2 regions of the Pseudomonas sp. ES4 genome follow, and region 1 is predicted to be linked to the other one. Evidence: riboswitches for the same ligand, from Rfam matches in the RefSeq annotation. Region 1 holds a riboswitch; the other holds the start of a gene.
The links. Region 1 has a riboswitch for cobalamin ahead of cobO (cob(I)yrinic acid a,c-diamide adenosyltransferase). Riboswitches for the same ligand answer to the same signal wherever they lie in the genome.
Positions count from the first base shown of each region.

Region 2: linked by a shared signal. The riboswitch ahead of cobW (cobalamin biosynthesis protein CobW) and the one ahead of cobO (cob(I)yrinic acid a,c-diamide adenosyltransferase) in region 1 are both predicted to bind cobalamin.

Region 1 covers NZ_JBOBDO010000013.1:36,538-40,863, reverse strand. Annotated here, with positions in the region: gene ACQ4OB_RS15900 (cobyrinate a,c-diamide synthase) at 1-1,117, opposite strand, end outside; gene cobO (cob(I)yrinic acid a,c-diamide adenosyltransferase) at 1,128-1,739, opposite strand; cobalamin riboswitch at 1,821-2,051, opposite strand; gene ACQ4OB_RS15890 (hypothetical protein) at 2,206-2,790, shown strand; gene ACQ4OB_RS15885 (PQQ-dependent sugar dehydrogenase) at 2,858-4,165, shown strand; gene ACQ4OB_RS15880 (O-methyltransferase) at 4,284-4,326, opposite strand, start outside.
Region 2 covers NZ_JBOBDO010000002.1:293,889-298,214, reverse strand. Annotated here, with positions in the region: gene ACQ4OB_RS03580 (cobalamin biosynthesis protein) at 1-181, opposite strand, end outside; gene ACQ4OB_RS03575 (CbtA family protein) at 178-885, opposite strand; gene ACQ4OB_RS03570 (CbtB domain-containing protein) at 897-1,100, opposite strand; cobalamin riboswitch at 1,223-1,451, opposite strand; cobalamin riboswitch at 1,669-1,882, shown strand; gene cobW (cobalamin biosynthesis protein CobW) at 1,984-3,057, shown strand; gene cobN (cobaltochelatase subunit CobN) at 3,061-4,326, shown strand, end outside.

The DNA.
Region 1 (4,326 bases):
CGCGCAACAAACCTTCCGGCAATTCGACGGCCTGCAACGCCAACGCGGCCAGACGCTTTTGCATCACCGCATCCCCCGTCAGCAAGCCAACCAGTTCAGCGCGAGTGCCCTCGACATCGGTCAACGAATCGAGCAGATACAGCATGCCGCCGCACTCGGCCAACAACGGCTTACCCGCCGCATGGTGAGCGCGGATTGCGGCCAGCATCGTGGTGTTCTGTGACAGCGCCACGTGATGCAATTCAGGATAACCGCCAGGCAGATAGAGGCTGTCTGCCTCCGGCAGTTGCATGTCACGGATCGGCGAGAAAAACGACAACTCGGCGCCCATGGCCCGCAGCAGATCCAGGCTCGCGCCGTAGGTAAACGCAAAGGCTTCGTCCCGGGCCACGGCAATTCGCACACCGGCCAGCAAGGGTTCGGCTGCGATCATTTCAGGCGCGGCGAATTCCACAGCCGGTGGTAGAGCGACATCGCAACTGCTGGCCAATGACTCGGCGGCGGCATCGAGGCGCAGGTCGAGATCGTTCAACTCACTGGCCTGAACCAGCCCGAGGTGCCGACTCGGCAATTCGATACCGGTTTCCCGGGACAGCGCGCCATACCAGCGCAAACCTTCAGTCAGACTGCCTTCGAGCAACTGCGCATGGCGCACGGTGCCGACGCGGTTGGCCAGCACACCGGCAAACGGCAAGTCCGGCTGATACTTCGCCAGCCCCAACGCCAATGCGCCAAAGGTCTGGGCCATGGCGGTGCCGTCGATCACGCCGAGCACCGGCACACCGAAGTGCCGCGCCAGATCAGCGCTGGACGGCGTACCGTCGAACAGCCCCATGACGCCTTCGATGAGGATCAGATCGGCTTCGCCGGCCGCTTCCCACAACAGTCGACGACTTTCCTGCTCGCCGACCATCCACATGTCCAGTTGATACACCGGCGCACCGCTGGCGCGCTCGAGAATCATCGGGTCGAGAAAGTCCGGCCCGCATTTGAACACGCGCACCTTGCGCCCCTGATTGCGATGCAAACGGGCCAGCGCGGCGGTGACGGTGGTCTTGCCCTGACCGGAGGCCGGTGCGGCAATCAATACCGCCGGGCATTGACGATGGCTATTCATAAAGTGCAGCTCACAACTCGACGCCTTTTTGCGCTTTGATTCCGGCCTGGAACGCGTGCTTGATCACGCCCATTTCGGTGACGGTGTCGGCCAGCTCGATCATCTCCGGCTTGGCGCCGCGACCGGTGACTACCACGTGCTGCATTGGCGGACGGGCCTGCAAGTCGCTGAGCACCTGATCGAGATCCAGATAACCGTGCTTGAGCGCGATGTTCAATTCATCCAGCACCACCAGGCCGATCGACGGATCACGCAGCAATTCGCGCGACACTGCCCACGCGGCTTGCGCGGCGGCGATGTCACGCTGGCGATCCTGGGTTTCCCAGGTGAAGCCCTCGCCCATCACATGAAAACGCACCTGCTCCGGGAAGCGCCGGAAGAACAGCTCCTCGCCGGTGCTGTTGCGCCCCTTGATGAACTGCACCACGCCACACTGCATGCCGTGGCCCATGGACCGGGCGAGCATGCCGAAGGCCGAACTGCTTTTGCCTTTGCCGTTGCCGGTCAGCACCAGCAGCAGGCCGCATTCATTCGGGGAATTGGCGATGCGTTCGTCGATCACGGCTTTTTTGCGCAGCATGCGCGCCAGATGACGTTCGTCACGATCGGGGGTATCAGTCATGGGGGAGCTCTCCGTTGAGGCTGGATAACGGCGGGCAGGCACAAGAATAGACGGCAACAAGCCTGGCATCGCCCACCGTGATGCCGCTGGATGGATCAGGCCGGTCTCCGGGCTCATGAGCGGCGATTTGCCTGACTGCGCGCCTTCCCATGTCGACGACACAGTGGCTCAAGGCGCAGTTTTTACTCATTTACCGTTGCGGGGGCAGCGCCGGGATCATGGCTCTTCGTCGCTTGAAGAGCGTCACTCACCGGCTTCCCTGTTTCACTCTGTCAACCAAGGTCACAGAGCACCTGAAACAAGCCGCGAAGGTTAGAGGGTTGGGGATGGAGCGTCAATTGAAGACGGGCAGCCTGGGAGCGAATAACTGCTGTCGATCAATTATCTGACGCCAATCTTGTGCCACACTCCCAGCAGTGATATCAAAGAGCCACAATCTCACAACACAATAACAAGGGTGAGCCACATGCAAGGCATGATCATCAGCAATCCGAAGCTGGAATTCCTGCGACCGGTGCTGGAACGCTGGTTTGACTGTATCGACCGCTACAACGCCGTGCGCGGCGATAACGAAACGCCTTACTGGTTCGATGAAAAAGCCAACCTGAGCCTGCTGTCCGCCGCAGCCTGGATGGCAGAGATGGTTACGCTGCAGCAAACACCAACTCGTAAACAGGTCGAAGAAGGCGAACGCAATGGCCGCGCCGATCTGTTTATCGCGACGAGCGAAGAACGCGCTTACCTTCAGGCGACCCAGCGCTGGCCACGGGTCAACAACCTGAACCTGACTCAAGCGTTGCAGGACATCACCAGCGAAGCCAAACGCATCAGTTACGCCAGCGACCTGAAACTCGGCTGCCTATTCGTCGCACCGCAAAAAGCCCAACAAAGCGCCACCCCGGAAGAACTCCAGGACATGGTCGACGACCTGCAAAAGGAACACACATGCGCGGTGGCCTGGTACTTCCCCTATGCCTATCGCAAGTTGCGCAATGAAGCCGGCAACTATCACCCCGGCATCGCCGTGCTGTTCAAGGAAGCCCGCGGCTGACCGGTTGAACCATCGCGCACTGCACTTCTCTATTGATTAGCTCACTGCATTCATAGGGAAGATCAGCATGCGCAAGCCTCAGCTCGCTCTCGTCATCGTGCTCGCCGGAGGGCTTGCCGCCTGTGGTGAAACCGCCAGGCTGCAAGTCTCCGACGGCACCGGCCCATCGCCCAAGCTGCCAGAACCGAACAAGACCCTGATCCCGACGGTGAACATCGCCCCGGCGATCGGCTGGCCGGACGGCGCAAAACCTATCGCCGCGACAGGAACTCAGGTGGTGGCTTTTGCCGAAGGCCTCGATCACCCGCGCTGGCTCTACGTGCTGCCCAACGGCGACGTGCTGGTCGCCGAAACCAACGCACCCGCCAAACCCGATGCCGGCATTCGTGGCTGGATCATGGGCAAAGTCATGGGCCGTGCCGGCGCCGGCGTACCGAGCCCGAACCGCATCACGCTGCTGCGGGACAAGGACCACGACGGCATCGCCGAAACCCGTACGGTGTTCCTGGAAAACCTCAACTCGCCCTTCGGCATGACCCTGGTCGGCAATGACCTGTACGTCGCCGACACGGACCGCTTGCTGCGCTTCCACTATGAAAACGGCGAGACGGCGATCAAGTCACAGCCGATGAAGGTGATCGACCTGCCGGGCGGGACGCTGAATCACCACTGGACCAAAAACGTTATCGCCAGCAAGGACGGCAGCAAGCTGTACGTCACCGTGGGCTCGAACAGCAACATCGGTGAAAACGGCATGGATCAGGAGGAAGGTCGCGCGGCAATCTGGGAAGTGGATCGCGCCACCGGTAATCATCGGATCTTCGCCTCGGGGATTCGTAATCCAAACGGCCTGGCCTGGGAACCTCGCAGCGGCGCATTGTGGACAGCGGTCAATGAGCGCGACGAAATCGGCAGCGATTTGGTGCCGGATTACATCACTTCAGTGAAGGACGGCGGGTTTTACGGCTGGCCTTACAGTTATTACGGTCAGCATGTCGATGTTCGCGTCAAGCCGCAAAACCCCGACCTGGTGGCCAAGGCCATTGCGCCGGACTACGCGGTCGGCCCGCATACCGCCTCGTTGGGCCTGACGTTCGCTGAAGGCAACAGACTGCCGGCGCAATTCAAGGAAGGAGCATTCATCGGCCAGCATGGGTCATGGAACCGTAAACCGCACAGTGGCTACAAAGTGATCTTCGTACCGTTCAGCGCAGGGAAACCGAGCGGGCCGCCGATTGATGTGCTCACTGGCTTCCTCAATAACGAGGAAAAAGCCATGGGCCGGCCGGTGGGTGTAGTGATTGATCAGCAGGGGGATTTGTTGGTGGCGGATGACGTGGGCAACAAGGTGTGGCGCGTGTCGGCGGCTCAATAACTGCAATACACATCAACTGTGGGAGCGAGCCTGCTCGCGATGAGGCCGGTACACCCGACATTGAACTTGCCTGACCCACCGCTATTCGCGAGCAAGCCCGCTTCCACAAGAACCGCGTTCAGCGCTTGCGGCAGAGTGTGAGCCCATCCCCCAACGGCAAC
Region 2 (4,326 bases), on a different contig from region 1:
ATTCGATCAAGCCAGGTTCTTCGCGCTTCAGGTCGATGCTGGCCAGGGCCTTGATTTGGTGAAGTTCGATCTTATGAGCCTGCAATGCCTGATCGAGCAGCGCCCGCAACGTGCTGACGGGGCAGCCGCGCTGGCAGCCCAGGCCGACCACTAAAGTCGGCGCTGTGCTGATCTCACTCATGCGTGGTACTGACCATCGCTTTTGCGGCGGAACAACCAGGCACTGATCAGGCCCAGGGCCAGCCAGAATGCCACGTTGGTCAGCTGCGAAGCGATTTTGAACTGAGCTTCCAGGGCTTGTGGAGCCAGCATCGAGTGAACTTCCGGTTGTGGTGCGCCGATCACGTGAGGAACGGCCAGGATTGCCACGCCGAGCACTTTCATCAGCCAGTGACGGCTGAACACGATCAATGCAATGCCGACTGCTGTGGAGGCCGCCGTGCCGATCCACCAGACCTGTCGTTGCGCCAAATCAGCGGCGGCAGTGCCCGGCAGTTCGGGTGGCAGACCGAGGGTCGGTGCCAGTACGAACGTGGCATAACCGGCCAGGCCCCAAAGCAGGCCCTGGGAGGTTTTGGTCGGTGCGCGCAAGGTGTAGAGACCGGCCAGCATCAGGGCGAAACCGACCGCTATCACCAGGTTGCCGCCGGTGGTGGACAGCACGCGCTGCCAGCCGTCTGCCGGTTCCCAGGCCTCGGCATCGTGGGTGTGAGCGGCGACAGCACCTGCGGCGTGTTCGTGAACTTCAACCGCGGCGGGCTCGGATTTTTCGTAAGTCTCGGCCTGCAAAATCAACGGAGCCACCCAGAAGCTTTGCAGCAGGGTCAGCAACAGGGCGGCCAGCAGCCCGGTGAACCCTGCGGTTTGCGCAATACGCTTGATCATGTCAGCAGGTCTCAATGGCACGGAAATGCAGAGCTGTGGCGGGTATCGTGCGCGGCATTGTGCACCGCTTCGATGTGCGAGAAACCGGCGAAATACACAAGGCTGGCACCCAGGATCGACGCGCATACGGCGGCGGTCAGGCGTTGGGTCAGGGTATGGGTGGTGCTGGCGGTGCTCTTATCGGTGTTGCTGCCGGTGCTGCTGATGATCGACATGGCGCTTCCCTCTGGTCTGTCAGCGGGGTGATATAGAGCGCATGGAAGACCCCTGCGAGTCGGGCACGCAGAGGTTCAAACAGCGCCCGCCCACCGCGGGTTTGTTATTCAGTGATCGTAATGGTCACTTTGTGTTGCGGGCCGGTCTCCGGGCTCACGAGGGGCACTGGCTTTCGCCTTGACCTGCAAGCATCACCTTCCCATGCCGAACTGCTGGCACAGTGGATCTGACGCTTCGCTCGCTTACCGTTGCGGGGGCAGCACCGGACTGACATGGCTTTAGAGTAAAGCACATGATTCACCGGTTTCCCGTTTCACCCTGTGAAGGGCACCCGTAACAAGGCGTGTAGGAGAGCATGGGCGGGGGTTGGGCGTCAATTGGCAAGGGTTCTCGTTTGAGTTGATCGTTCCCACGCTCTGCGTGGGAATGCAGCCCGGGACGCTCCGCGTCCCTTTCACAGCCGAACGCGGAGCGTCCGTTGAGGCATTCCCACGCAGAGCGTGGGAACGATCATCAAAGGGGGCACCACAGAATTCAGGTCAACATTGACCCGCCCCCACACGATGCGTAGCCTTGCGCTTTCGAGGTTCTTCGGTGTCTGCCGAAGCTAAGAAGGGAACGCGGTCGATGCCGCGGCTGCCCCCGCAACTGTGAACGGTGCTGTTCGCTGCCACGCCACTGCAAACCCTGTGCAACGGGGTCGCGGGAAGGCGCAGCGAATGCCAGGCCCACAAGCCGGCACACCGTCAGCCAGGAGACCTGCCTCGAAACAGATTCTCACTACAACCGGGCGGGGTGATCCGGTGGCGGAACTCTTGCGCGCGTGCATCCGCCGCTGCGATTGTCGTCCCGTATGCCCGCCACCTTGCCAAAGGGCATCCGATGAAAACACTGGCCAAACTCCCCGTCACCATCGTTACCGGCTTCCTCGGCTCGGGCAAAACCACGTTGCTGCGGCACATGCTCGACAACGCTCAGGGCCGTCGCATTGCGGTGATCGTCAACGAGTTCGGCGAGCTGGGCATCGACGGCGAAATCCTCAAGCAGTGCTCCATCGGTTGCACTGAAGAAGAAGCCAACGGCCGCGTTTACGAACTGGCCAACGGCTGCCTGTGCTGCACCGTTCAGGAAGAATTCTTCCCGGTGATGCGCGAACTGGTCGCCCGTCGCGGCGACCTAGACCATATCCTCATTGAAACCTCGGGCCTGGCCCTGCCAAAACCGCTGGTGCAAGCCTTCCAGTGGCCGGAAATCCGTAGCGCCTGCACCGTTGACGCGGTGATCACCGTGGTCGACAGCCCAGCGGTCGCTGCCGGCACCTTCGCGGCGTTTCCGGACCAGGTCGATGCCCAGCGCAAACTCGACCCGAACCTGGACCACGAATCGCCGCTGCACGAACTGTTCGCCGACCAACTGGCCAGCGCCGACCTGGTGATCCTCAACAAGGCCGACCTGATCAGCCCTGAAGACCTGGCCCGCGTACGCCTGGAAGTCGCTGAAGAACTGCCGCCAGCGGTGAAAGTCATCGAAGCCAGCAGCGGTCGCGTGCCACTGGACGTGCTGATCGGCCTCGGCGCCGGTTCCGAAGAACACATCGACAGCCGTCACAGCCATCACGATCACCACCATGAAGATGAAGACGGCCATCACGATGAGCATGACCACGACGCATTCGACTCCATCTCCATCGAACTGCCGCAAGCCGACGAAAGCCTGCTGCTGGACGCGCTGACTCAACTGGTGGTCCAGCACGGCATTTTGCGCGTCAAAGGTTTCGCGGCGATTCCGAACAAGCCGATGCGCCTGCTGATCCAGGGCGTGGGCACGCGTTTCGACAAGCATTTCGACCGTCAGTGGGGCGCCGACGAAGCGCGTACCACGCGTCTGGTATTGATCGGCCAGAAGCTGGACGCCACTTTGCTTGAAGCGCAATTGCGCGCTGCGCTCAGCGTTTAAGCCATGCACCTGCTCAGGACCCAGCCCGGCGGTTTCGTGTCGGATGACAACATTGCCGACCTTGGACAAACCCCCGCCGAGCTGGTGATCCTGTGCAGCGGCGACTCTAGCCTGGCGCTGCTCGCCGAAGCCGCGCAGCAGTTGCCCGACGATTACCCCAGCGTGCGCCTGGCCAACCCGATGCAGGTGCAGAATCACGCCTCGGTCGACTTGTATGTCGACGAAGTGCTGCGCCACGCCAAGGTGATTCTGATCTCGCTGCACGGCGGCATCGCCTATTGGCGTTACGGCGTCGAGCGTCTGGTGCAACTGTCGGAGCGCGGTGTACAGCTGATTCTGGTGCCCGGCGATGACCGCCCGGACCCGGAACTCAGCGACCTGAGCACGGTGGACGCGCAAGACCGCGACCGACTCTGGCAGTTTCTGCGTCAGGGCGGCATGGGCAATGCCCTGGATTTTTTCCGTTGCCTTGCCAATCGCTGGCTGGATCGCGACTACGCCTGGGCCGAGCCGCAAACCCTGCCGCGCACAGCGATTTACCACCCGCACAAAAGCCCCGCTGAACTGAAGGATTGGCAAGCCGACTGGCAGGCCGGTCAACCGGTGGCGGCGGTGCTGTTCTACCGCTCGCATTTGCAGGCGGCCAACACCGGTTTCATCGATGTTTTCTGCCAGCGTTTGCAGGCGGCGGGGTTGAACCCGTTGCCAATTGCTGTGGCCAGTTTGAAGGAACCCGGCTGCCTGACGGTGGTCGAGGACTGGCTGGATGAAGTCGAGGCCGGCGTCATTCTCAACACCACCGGTTTCGCCCAATCCAGCCCCGAAGCGCCGCATCTGCGACCGTTTCGCCGCAACATTCCAGTGATCCAGGCGATCTGCGCCCAAGACAATGAACCCGGTTGGCGCGCCAGCGAACAAGGCCTCGGTCCCCGCGACTTGGCGATGCACATCGCACTGCCGGAGCTGGACGGGCGGATCATCAGCCGGCCGATCAGCTTCAAGGACCTGGCCTGGCGCAGCGAGCGTAGTCAATCCGATGTGGTCTGCTATCGACCTGCACCTGCGCGCATGGATTTTGTCGCTGAGCTGGCGCGACGCTGGATTGATCTGGCGCGAGTGCCCAACGCTGAAAAACGCATCGCCCTGATCCTCGCCAACTACCCGACCCGCGACGGGCGCATCGGCAATGGTGTCGGCCTCGACACTCCGGCCGCGGCGCTGAACATCCTGCGTGCGCTGCATAAAGAAGGTTATCCGCTGCCGGCCGAG